One region of the Neptuniibacter marinus genome, then DNA from elsewhere that is predicted to be linked to it. Evidence: predicted binding sites of a transcription regulator. Region 1 holds the regulator's gene; the other holds the start of a gene.

Region 1 (4,434 bases):
ATACTTCCGCCTGTGTTAATTTCAAGCTCGCTAAAGAACGTAGTGCTCTCATAACGTCCACTTAAAAGCATTGGATGGATGATCTCTTCGGTAATAAGAAGACAGTAGTGACAATTAGGTTGCGATACTAAGAGCATCACAACTTTTTCTTGGCCTGATGAATTTCTACCCGTCTCTATATAGGCTTGTTGTAAGTCTTTTGTTTTAGGTATCTCTACAGCCCAGAGAGCTTGGCTGGTTATTAAACAAAAGGTTGCTAGTAATCTAAACATGTAAATTTCGGCGTGTATTCCAGGTCGCGGCTGAGTGTTTATAGTTGTTCGATGAATTCTAAACTATGTTCGGTAACTTCATCCATATAAAGGTCTCGAAAGAAGTGGTCAGCCCCCTCAATTTGAACATTTTGTACCACATCGTTGTTTAATGCTTCCATTTTTTCAAATAGACCGTTGACGATTGTATCTTCACTGCCACTAAAGACCAGTGTTGGTAGTGTCGTTTTAGATAAAAGCGCTGGGGTATCAAAGCGAGGGTTGGCTTGGTAGTAGTTTACAAAACTTGCAGCTGCTACTTGTGTATCTTCACAGTAGATAAAATCTGTATGGATAAGCATGTCATTTGGCGTTAATTGCATTGCTTTTTCTAGCTGAGCTTGCAGTGGGTGTTGGTAGCGTTTGGTGTAACTCGCTGTTTCATCTTGTTCTGACCAAGTTTGCGGAGCAATTAAAATTTGTCCTTTTATAGCGGGGTCTGAGTGTGTATCCGCATACCAAGCTGTTTGATTTCCTCCTCGTGAGTGGGCGGCTAATATTATTGCTTGGCTGCCTTGTGCTTTAAGCCAGTCTACCCAAGCAGCTATTTCATGAATTGCATCGGTATGCTTATGGGTGTGGGGCGTTTTACAGTCGTACATACCATGCCGATTATCAAGACCTAAACTTAAATTGATAGCTAGGCTACTCATGCCTTCATCAGCCAGTAGCTCTTGCCATGTGGCAATGATCTCCATGCCATTGTGGGCGAGTGTGCCGTGGGTGATGAGAAGTATATTGTTAAAACCGTTCTCTTCTGTCAGGTACAGGTTGGCATTTAAGTCGAGATGCTTATATTTTAGTGTGATCTCTTCTGCATATAGGTTGCTGGAGTTAAGAAGGCTGCTAGCAAGGAATAGGGCGATAATAATACGGAGCATAGAAATACCTAAACAGCTTGTTCATCAATTAAGTTATAATGATATTCTTAAAAGAAATATGCAAGCCGTTTCAGTGTTCTATTAGAGGTCACTTGTAGTGTTTAAAGGCCTTCGTAGGCTAGAAGCGTATGTACTGGGACGCCGGCATCTTGGATTTTACTGGAACCTTGAAGGTCGGGTAGGTCAATAAGTGCAGCGGCTTCTGATACTGATGCTCCCAATTTTTTGATAATGCTGCAGGCCGCAAGTATTGTTCCGCCTGTAGCGATTAAATCGTCAAAAACTAAAACTTTGTCTCCAGAAGTAACTGCATCAACCTGCATTTCAACTGTCGCTGTGCCATATTCCAGCTTATATTCTTGTTCGATTGTTTGGCCTGGAAGCTTCCCTTTTTTACGGACGAGAACTAAGGGAATATTTAGATGGTAGGAGATAATAGAGCCGATCAAAAAGCCTCTGGCATCAATGCAGGCGATATGAGTAATATCACTATCAACATAACGCTGAATAAAAGCGTCAGAGATCATGCGTAATGCTTTTGGATCTTTAAACAGGGGGGTTATGTCACGGAACTGTACGCCAGGTTCAGGCCAGTCAGGGATGGTTCGAATAACTGACTTCACATAACATTCGTCGTATGACATTAAAAACTCCTTGGAAACAGCTTGTTGATTTGGCTCAATGCATTTTAGGGGAGGTAAAGCTCTAATGAACCCGTTGGGTTACACATTGAGATGGCTACTTTTTGTGCGACTGACGAGCACCGGTAGTCAATATGCCGGTGCTCTTTTGTTTTATATATTATATGACTCAGCAGTGACCATTTTTACCACATTGCGCACTTACTGGTTCAGCGGTATCGCTTTCTATAACCTCTCCAGATAATCTGTAGAGTTGTTCTATATCTTCTATATGAACTTCTTTGCCTTCAACGCGCAGTAAATTGGCTTTCTGGAAACGTGTGAAAATACGGCTGACAGTTTCGACGGCTAAGCCTAAGTAATTACCAATCTCATTACGCGACATGGACAGGCGGAAGCTAGTTTCAGAATAGCCGCGAGCTTTAAAGCGTTGCGAAATTTTTACCAAAAATGTTGCTACACGCTCTTCTGCATTTTTCTTTGATAAAAGAAGCATCATTTGTTGTTCTTCGCGAATCTCTTTGCTCATAGTGCGTAAGAGTTGGCGGCGTAGTTCCGGTAGTTGCCCCGACAGATCATCGAGGCGTTCAAATGGAATTTCGCAAACGGTTGTTGTCTCTAGTACTTTTGCCGAGACAGGGTATTCGTTGCTATCAAATCCGCTCATGCCAACCAATTCGCCTGGAAAATAGAACCCAGTGATCTGTTCCTCACCTTCATTTGTGATGGTGTAGGTTTTGACGGTTCCTGCTCGAATCGCATACACGTCAGTGAACTCAGAACCTTGGTTAAATAGGTGATCACCTTTTTTTAATGGTCGACTTTTATCGATAATTCTATCTAACCGTTCCATCTCTGTCATATTAAGCGAAACGGGGAGACATAATGAGCTAAGACTACAAGTGTTACAGCTAACCTGCTGCAAACTACGCAGCTTCCCTTCGTTTGTCTTGTTATCACTCATAATACATTCCTGTTGTCGTTATAATCGAGTGGCTACATTTTGATTATGTAATATTTCTGTAAATACGGGAAGTTAAATAATCCGTGAGAATCGCTGTGAGCTAATGTCTTTTGGTATATAAGCATCAAAAGCCATACATATTCTACGAATTAGTAACCGACCGGCGGGTGATACGGTAATGCGTTTTGTGTCCATTTGAATGAGACCATCGGAGGTAAAAGCGCTTAGCTCTTGTTGGGCATCAGCAAAGTACTGATCGAATTGGATACCGAAGCGCTGCTCTATTGGTGCTTTTTCTAATTCGAAATGGCAAATAAGATGAGTGATGACATGGCGGCGTATAATGTCATCTGGGGTTAAGCTTACGCCGCGTTTAATTGCATGCTTTTCGCTTTCTACTGCATCTGTATAAGCTTGCATCTCATGCTGGTTTTGATAGTACACAGAACCAATTTGACTAATGGCAGATACACCCATGGCAACGAGGTCACATTCAGAATGTGTTGTGTAGCCTTGGAAATTTCTGTGTAGTTTTCCCGTGTTTTGCGCAATAGCTAATTCATCATCAGGTTTAGCAAAGTGATCCATGCCTATATAGACATAGCCAGCTGCTAATAGTTTGCTAATGGTAGATTCGAGAATCGCAAGTTTTGTTTCAGGACTTGGTAAAGTGGATTCATCAATATGACGCTGTGGCCTAAAACGATCGGGCAAATGAGCATAATTAAATACAGAGAGCCGATCTGGGTTCATCTCAATAACAGTATCTAATGTCTCGTTAAAGCCATCAAATGTTTGATAGGGTAGGCCATAAATAAGATCAAGGTTAAGTGAGCGGAAGCCTTGGCGGCGAGCTTCTTCTAAAATGGCAGAGGTTTGTTCAACCGATTGCACACGGTTAACAGCTTCTTGCACCTTAGGGTCTATATCTTGTAAGCCTAAGCTAATGCGATTAAAACCGATCTCTCTTAATACTTGGATTGTTTCTTCAGTGGCTTCTCTTGGATCTATCTCAATAGAGTAATCGCCGGAGTCATCATCTAGTAGATTAAAATTAGCCCGCATCTGCTGCATTAACTCTCTCATCTGCTCATGGCTAATGAAAGTAGGCGTACCGCCGCCCCAGTGAAGCTGAGTGACCTGACGGTCATTATTATACCATTTGGAAAGCTGAGCCATCTCTTTATACAGGGTATCCAAATAGGGCTGTGCTTTCTTACGATTTCGTGTAATGACCTTATTGCAGGCACAGTAGTAGCAAACGTGCGCACAAAATGGAATGTGTACATAGAGAGAGAGTGGCGCATTTAAGTCGGCAGAGTTTTGTCCCGTTGTCACCAAATCCGAGGAAGATAGTTCAGGATCGAACTGAACGGCTGTCGGGTAAGATGTATAGCGTGGACCCGAAAGGTCATATCGCTTGATTAGATCTAAGTCCCATTTTATCAGGTTGCTATCCACGAATTTTTCCCTCGTTATCTCAAATGCTGCCATCACTGACAGTAAATAATCTATTAGTAACTAAGCTTGGTTTAACTCTATGGCTAATTCAGTATGCCTTGCCAAGGGATCGTGTAGAGTCCCATCAGTATAATCAGGCTACCAGAGAGGTGTTTTGTTAGTTTTCGTTGTAAAAC
Region 2 (4,434 bases), 870 kb from region 1:
TGCTTTAGGTACATGAATCATCGCAGAAACAGGTAAACAACCAAGCTCTGAAAGAAACGTCCGCATGCCTACAGCTGCACGCATACCACCCCACTGCCCCGCAGAATAGGTAACAATGGCACTCGGCTTGTAAGAGAATAGAGAGCTACCAAAATGGTTTAACATATCAGCCAACGCAGGACTCATCGAGTGATTATATTCAGGGCTAACCATAATATAGCCATCAGCTGACTCTATCTTGTCTGCCAGCTCATTCAGTTCTGGGGGAACCGTGCGCTGAGAGTACGCAAAATGTGGTTTAAAAACAGGTCCCAAAGGGTAATCTAAAGGATCAATCAGCTCCACTTCATGCTCAGTATAGTGACTCAATAAACATTCAATGCAAGCTTTTGAAACGCGCAAACCAAGACGAGCGGGGCTAGGTGGTGTGCTATCACGAACAGTGCCTAAAAAAACTAAAAACTTCATATTAAAACTCGATATAAGTTAGAAAAAGCCTGCGAGGAAACTAATGAAATAGAGAGCGACTGGAACTCCTTTGCTCTTTTTGAGCGATTTCTTATACCTAAAAGCACAAAGCGTTCACTGCTTCATTCATCTATGCCAAAGATCGGTCTCTCTTTTATCTTTAGGTTGTAACTTATCACTCCCTTAAACTCAACAGTACCGAGCTAGCTCCTTATCGCCCACTAAATCTTAACTATCGGCTTATAAATTTTAGACTATACTTTGTATATACAAATTACAATTAAGGTGATTTGATGGTTAATTATTACAAAGTTTTACCGTTGATTTTACTGAGCGTCCTATCTCATAAACTATGGGCCGGAGAGCTAAAGGTGGGGAAGGTATGCCCTGTTACTTATCAAAAGGAATCCATTGGACGGCTTATTTTCTCTAAGCCTTGGTACCATAGCAGTCGCTCTAATGCGAAGTATATCCCTGGGGATAATGCTACGGGAATAGGTTTAGAGATCCACCTGAAAAACAACTTTAATGGTAAAACGGATGGCCTGAACTTAGCAGACTGTGATCGTTATCGCTTATTACAGATTCGAAAAACTAATGCTAAACTCCACCAAGGCGAACGAGGTATACAGATTGATATCCCTAACGAAGCCGAAAACCCTTTCTATGATAATGCCCCACTTGAACATGGTCGCGGGCTGCACAAAACCCCTAAAGATGATGCTGACAAGCCTTGGCAGGGAAGATTCTTCCGCGATGCGTCCGTATCTATCTATGACACGCCTTACGTCTCCGATTCTTATGGTGTGGAAGGGAAAGATCTAGAGGTTGATTTTGAGACCTGCGCAATTTGTGAACGGGATCAGCATTACGACTTAGTGCTGTCATGTGGTACTTGGGGCTATAAACGTGAGTATATGGGAGGTATGACTGGCTGGGCAGAACCTGAATTTAAAGGAGTTCAATGCTCATCATCAGCAAGCCAACTATTTCAAACTACAATCAACAACTCTAATCGCGTTGAATACAGTTATTGGATTCATTGGCGCTAATCATTACTCAGGCAGCCAAACCACTTGATTGCGCCCTTTAGATTTAGCTTTATATAACGCTCTATCTGGCAACTTCTCAAATGTTTACTTAACAGCGCTCTTTTAAAAAGCATCTGCTTGATACTAGCTTACCTCTGCGCAAGGTGCTGAAAAACAGCATGAATAGACTAAGGTACTTTTCCATCATTTTAGACAACCCTAGAACTAATTCTTTTCTAATCAAAATATAGGGTTATTTGAAAGAGGCGAGTACAGCCCATAAATAAATGTATTATAAATATATGTTATTGACGGATATCAATTTTAAACTTTTGTTCTCCACATAAGATAGACACTCATGTTCTTTTGGAGCACAAGATAATGACGCATGCTGATACAAAGTTGATTCCTCAGGTCACAGTAGAGTTTATGAATAATGACCATGAGGAAGCAGTCGAAATACTAGATACCATACTCGCTGCTATAGAGAACAGTACTGTAGACGAGGTTACCTCACGGCTCGAAGCGTTCTTCGCTCATAACCAAGTCCACTTTTCCCGTGAAGAGGAACAGATGAGACGCGTTAATTTCCCCCCTTATTCTTGCCATAAAGGGGAGCATGACCGCGTTCTGTTTGAATTAGCTGAAGCAATAGAGCAGTGGAAAGAGAGAAACGACCGAGAGTATATTGCGCACTACCTTAACTGCACTTTGTGGAACTGGTTTATCAACCATATTAAAACAATGGATACAGTCACAGCCATGTTTATCAACCAGCATGCCCACTGAAAACACTTCACTCTAAAAGAAAGTGATCTCAGACTCATCTAGGCTTATGCATTCAGGTATAAGCCTAAACCTCCCCCTGTTTACTTGGTTTTAGTCTTATTTTTATAGTGCGTTCTAGCTTAGGGCCCTATAAAAAAATCACCAAGATAACGGTATAAACTTGCATAAAAAAACCATATTTAAAATATGTTTGCGCAGAACCCATTTAAGGAGAGATTATGCTTATCTATATGAGAGTGATAAAAACGAGGAGGAAATAGACACCCAATCCATTAACGTTTGAGATCAATTAAAACGTTGGAAAAAGCTAAAAGGATATAAAGGCTTAGATACTCGCGGTACCTAGTCAGATCTAAAGCTAACCTATAGAGAATAAGAGCTCTAATAAAAAAGAGCCCCAATCAAAGCGATTAACCACAATAACGGATTTAAGTACTCTGTTTCTGTTTACGCTTTTTAAGAGCCTTATCTAGCTCCAAAGGCGATACCACTAACCCATCTCGGCCCTCAGTCGGACAAACAACAACAGCAAACTCGTCATCCTCCAAACCGGGTGTCCAACGACTATGCCATTTAGACAGAGAGATTGCCTCTGCTTTACAGGCCTCCCACTCGCCCGTAGCCCAAGCTTCAGCCAACTTTTTATATGGCCAAACAGGCACGCAGTCTTCATCTTCTGTATTGAGCATTACGCTGCCATATTGATCGGTTAGAATCCAAATTTCATCTGATGAGACTGCTTCTCTAACAAAAAGAGCATAGAGCTGCTCATCATTTAATTTTTCGATTGCAGCCAAATCATAGCTGTTATCTTGAGCTGACATAAACCTGTATCCGAACTTAGAAAAGGATAGGATAAAGCAATTTGATGATAGATTCTTGAACTATTAGCATTCGATTATCAGGCTTATGAAAAAACCACTTTTCTGCTATTCTTCAAGCCAGTTAACAATCTATATCCGCACGGGCAGATCTATAAGCGATTTCCAAACGTGCGCGCCACTACGGATCATATAATGAGCAAATATTGGAGTGATGCAATTAAGCGTCTAACCCCTTATGTCCCCGGCGAACAGCCTAAAGAATCAGGGATCACTAAACTCAATACCAACGAGAATCCTTACCCACCTTCACCTCTTGCTGAAGCGGTTATTAAGGATTTCGATACAAATCGTCTACGTCTCTATTCAGATCCAGATTGCACACTATTAAAAGATGCAATTGCCGATCACTTTTCCGTTGAACGTAAGCATGTATTTGTGGGTAACGGTTCAGACGAGGTACTTGCTCATACCTTCGCAGCATTTTTTCAGCAAGACAAACCGCTGTTAATGCCGGAGTTCACGTATAGTTTTTATCCGGTGTACTGTAACCTTTACGATATCGACTACAAGCAAATCCCTCTACGTGACGAATTTGTGCTTAACGTAGATGATTTTGATCAGCCTAATGGCGGTATTATCTTTGCAAATCCAAATGCTCCCACAAGCCGCGCGATTGAGCTAGGCGAGATAGAATCATTAGCAAAACGTAACACTGAATCCGTTATTGTTGTCGATGAAGCTTACGTGGATTTTGGTGCAAGTTCGGCTGTTGAGCTTACCCAGAGTTACAACAACATTTTAGTGATACAAACCTTCTCGAAGTCACGCTCTCTTGCAGGAATGCGTGTCGGTTTTGCCATTGGGCATGAAGACCTTATTGACGGTCTTGAGCGGGTAAAAAATAGTTTTAACTCATACCCACTGGATATGTTAGCAATCGAAGCATCCGCTGCAGCGATAAAAGACCAAACTTATTTTGAGGAGACGACTCAAAAAATTATTGCTACTCGGACTTGGACAATTGAGCGTTTAGCTGAATTAGGCTTTGTTAGCCTACCCTCAAAAACCAACTTCCTTTTTACTCGCCACCGCATCTTAGAAGCAGCCGAGTTGATGGGCTACCTTCGTACTAAAAAAATATTGGTCCGCTATTTTAGTAAACCCGGTATAGATAACTACCTGCGTATTAGTATCGGTACGCAAGAAGAGATGCAGCTTTTAGTGGATACACTAGAACAACACCCTGATCTTTTTAAGCTATAACTAAAGCTTTAGTAAACACAGATTAATCAATACAACAGCTCTAATTTATTAGGGCTGTT

The links. The regulator FNR, encoded in region 1, switches genes on or off when oxygen is low (the NO sensors DNR and NnrR bind a similar motif). The targets are predictions, from matches to a motif close to TTGATNTANATCAA.
Region 2: a site for FNR is predicted at 1,808-1,821, ahead of ACOQOE_RS08420 (bacteriohemerythrin). Genes of this name have one in related genera too.

The regions. Positions count from the first base shown of each region.
Region 1 is NZ_OZ245004.1:2,690,823-2,695,256, reverse strand. Features, by position in the region: gene ACOQOE_RS12745 (thioredoxin family protein) at 1-272, opposite strand, end outside; gene ACOQOE_RS12740 (alpha/beta hydrolase) at 311-1,192, opposite strand; gene ACOQOE_RS12735 (adenine phosphoribosyltransferase) at 1,294-1,836, opposite strand; gene fnr (fumarate/nitrate reduction transcriptional regulator Fnr) at 2,003-2,797, opposite strand; gene hemN (oxygen-independent coproporphyrinogen III oxidase) at 2,870-4,258, opposite strand; gene ACOQOE_RS12720 (sulfite exporter TauE/SafE family protein) at 4,342-4,434, opposite strand, start outside.
Region 2 is NZ_OZ245004.1:1,817,639-1,822,072, reverse strand. Features, by position in the region: gene ACOQOE_RS08430 (NADPH-dependent FMN reductase) at 1-468, opposite strand, end outside; gene ACOQOE_RS08425 (hypothetical protein) at 762-1,520, shown strand; gene ACOQOE_RS08420 (bacteriohemerythrin) at 1,881-2,288, shown strand; gene ACOQOE_RS08415 (DUF2750 domain-containing protein) at 2,717-3,112, opposite strand; gene hisC (histidinol-phosphate transaminase) at 3,305-4,375, shown strand.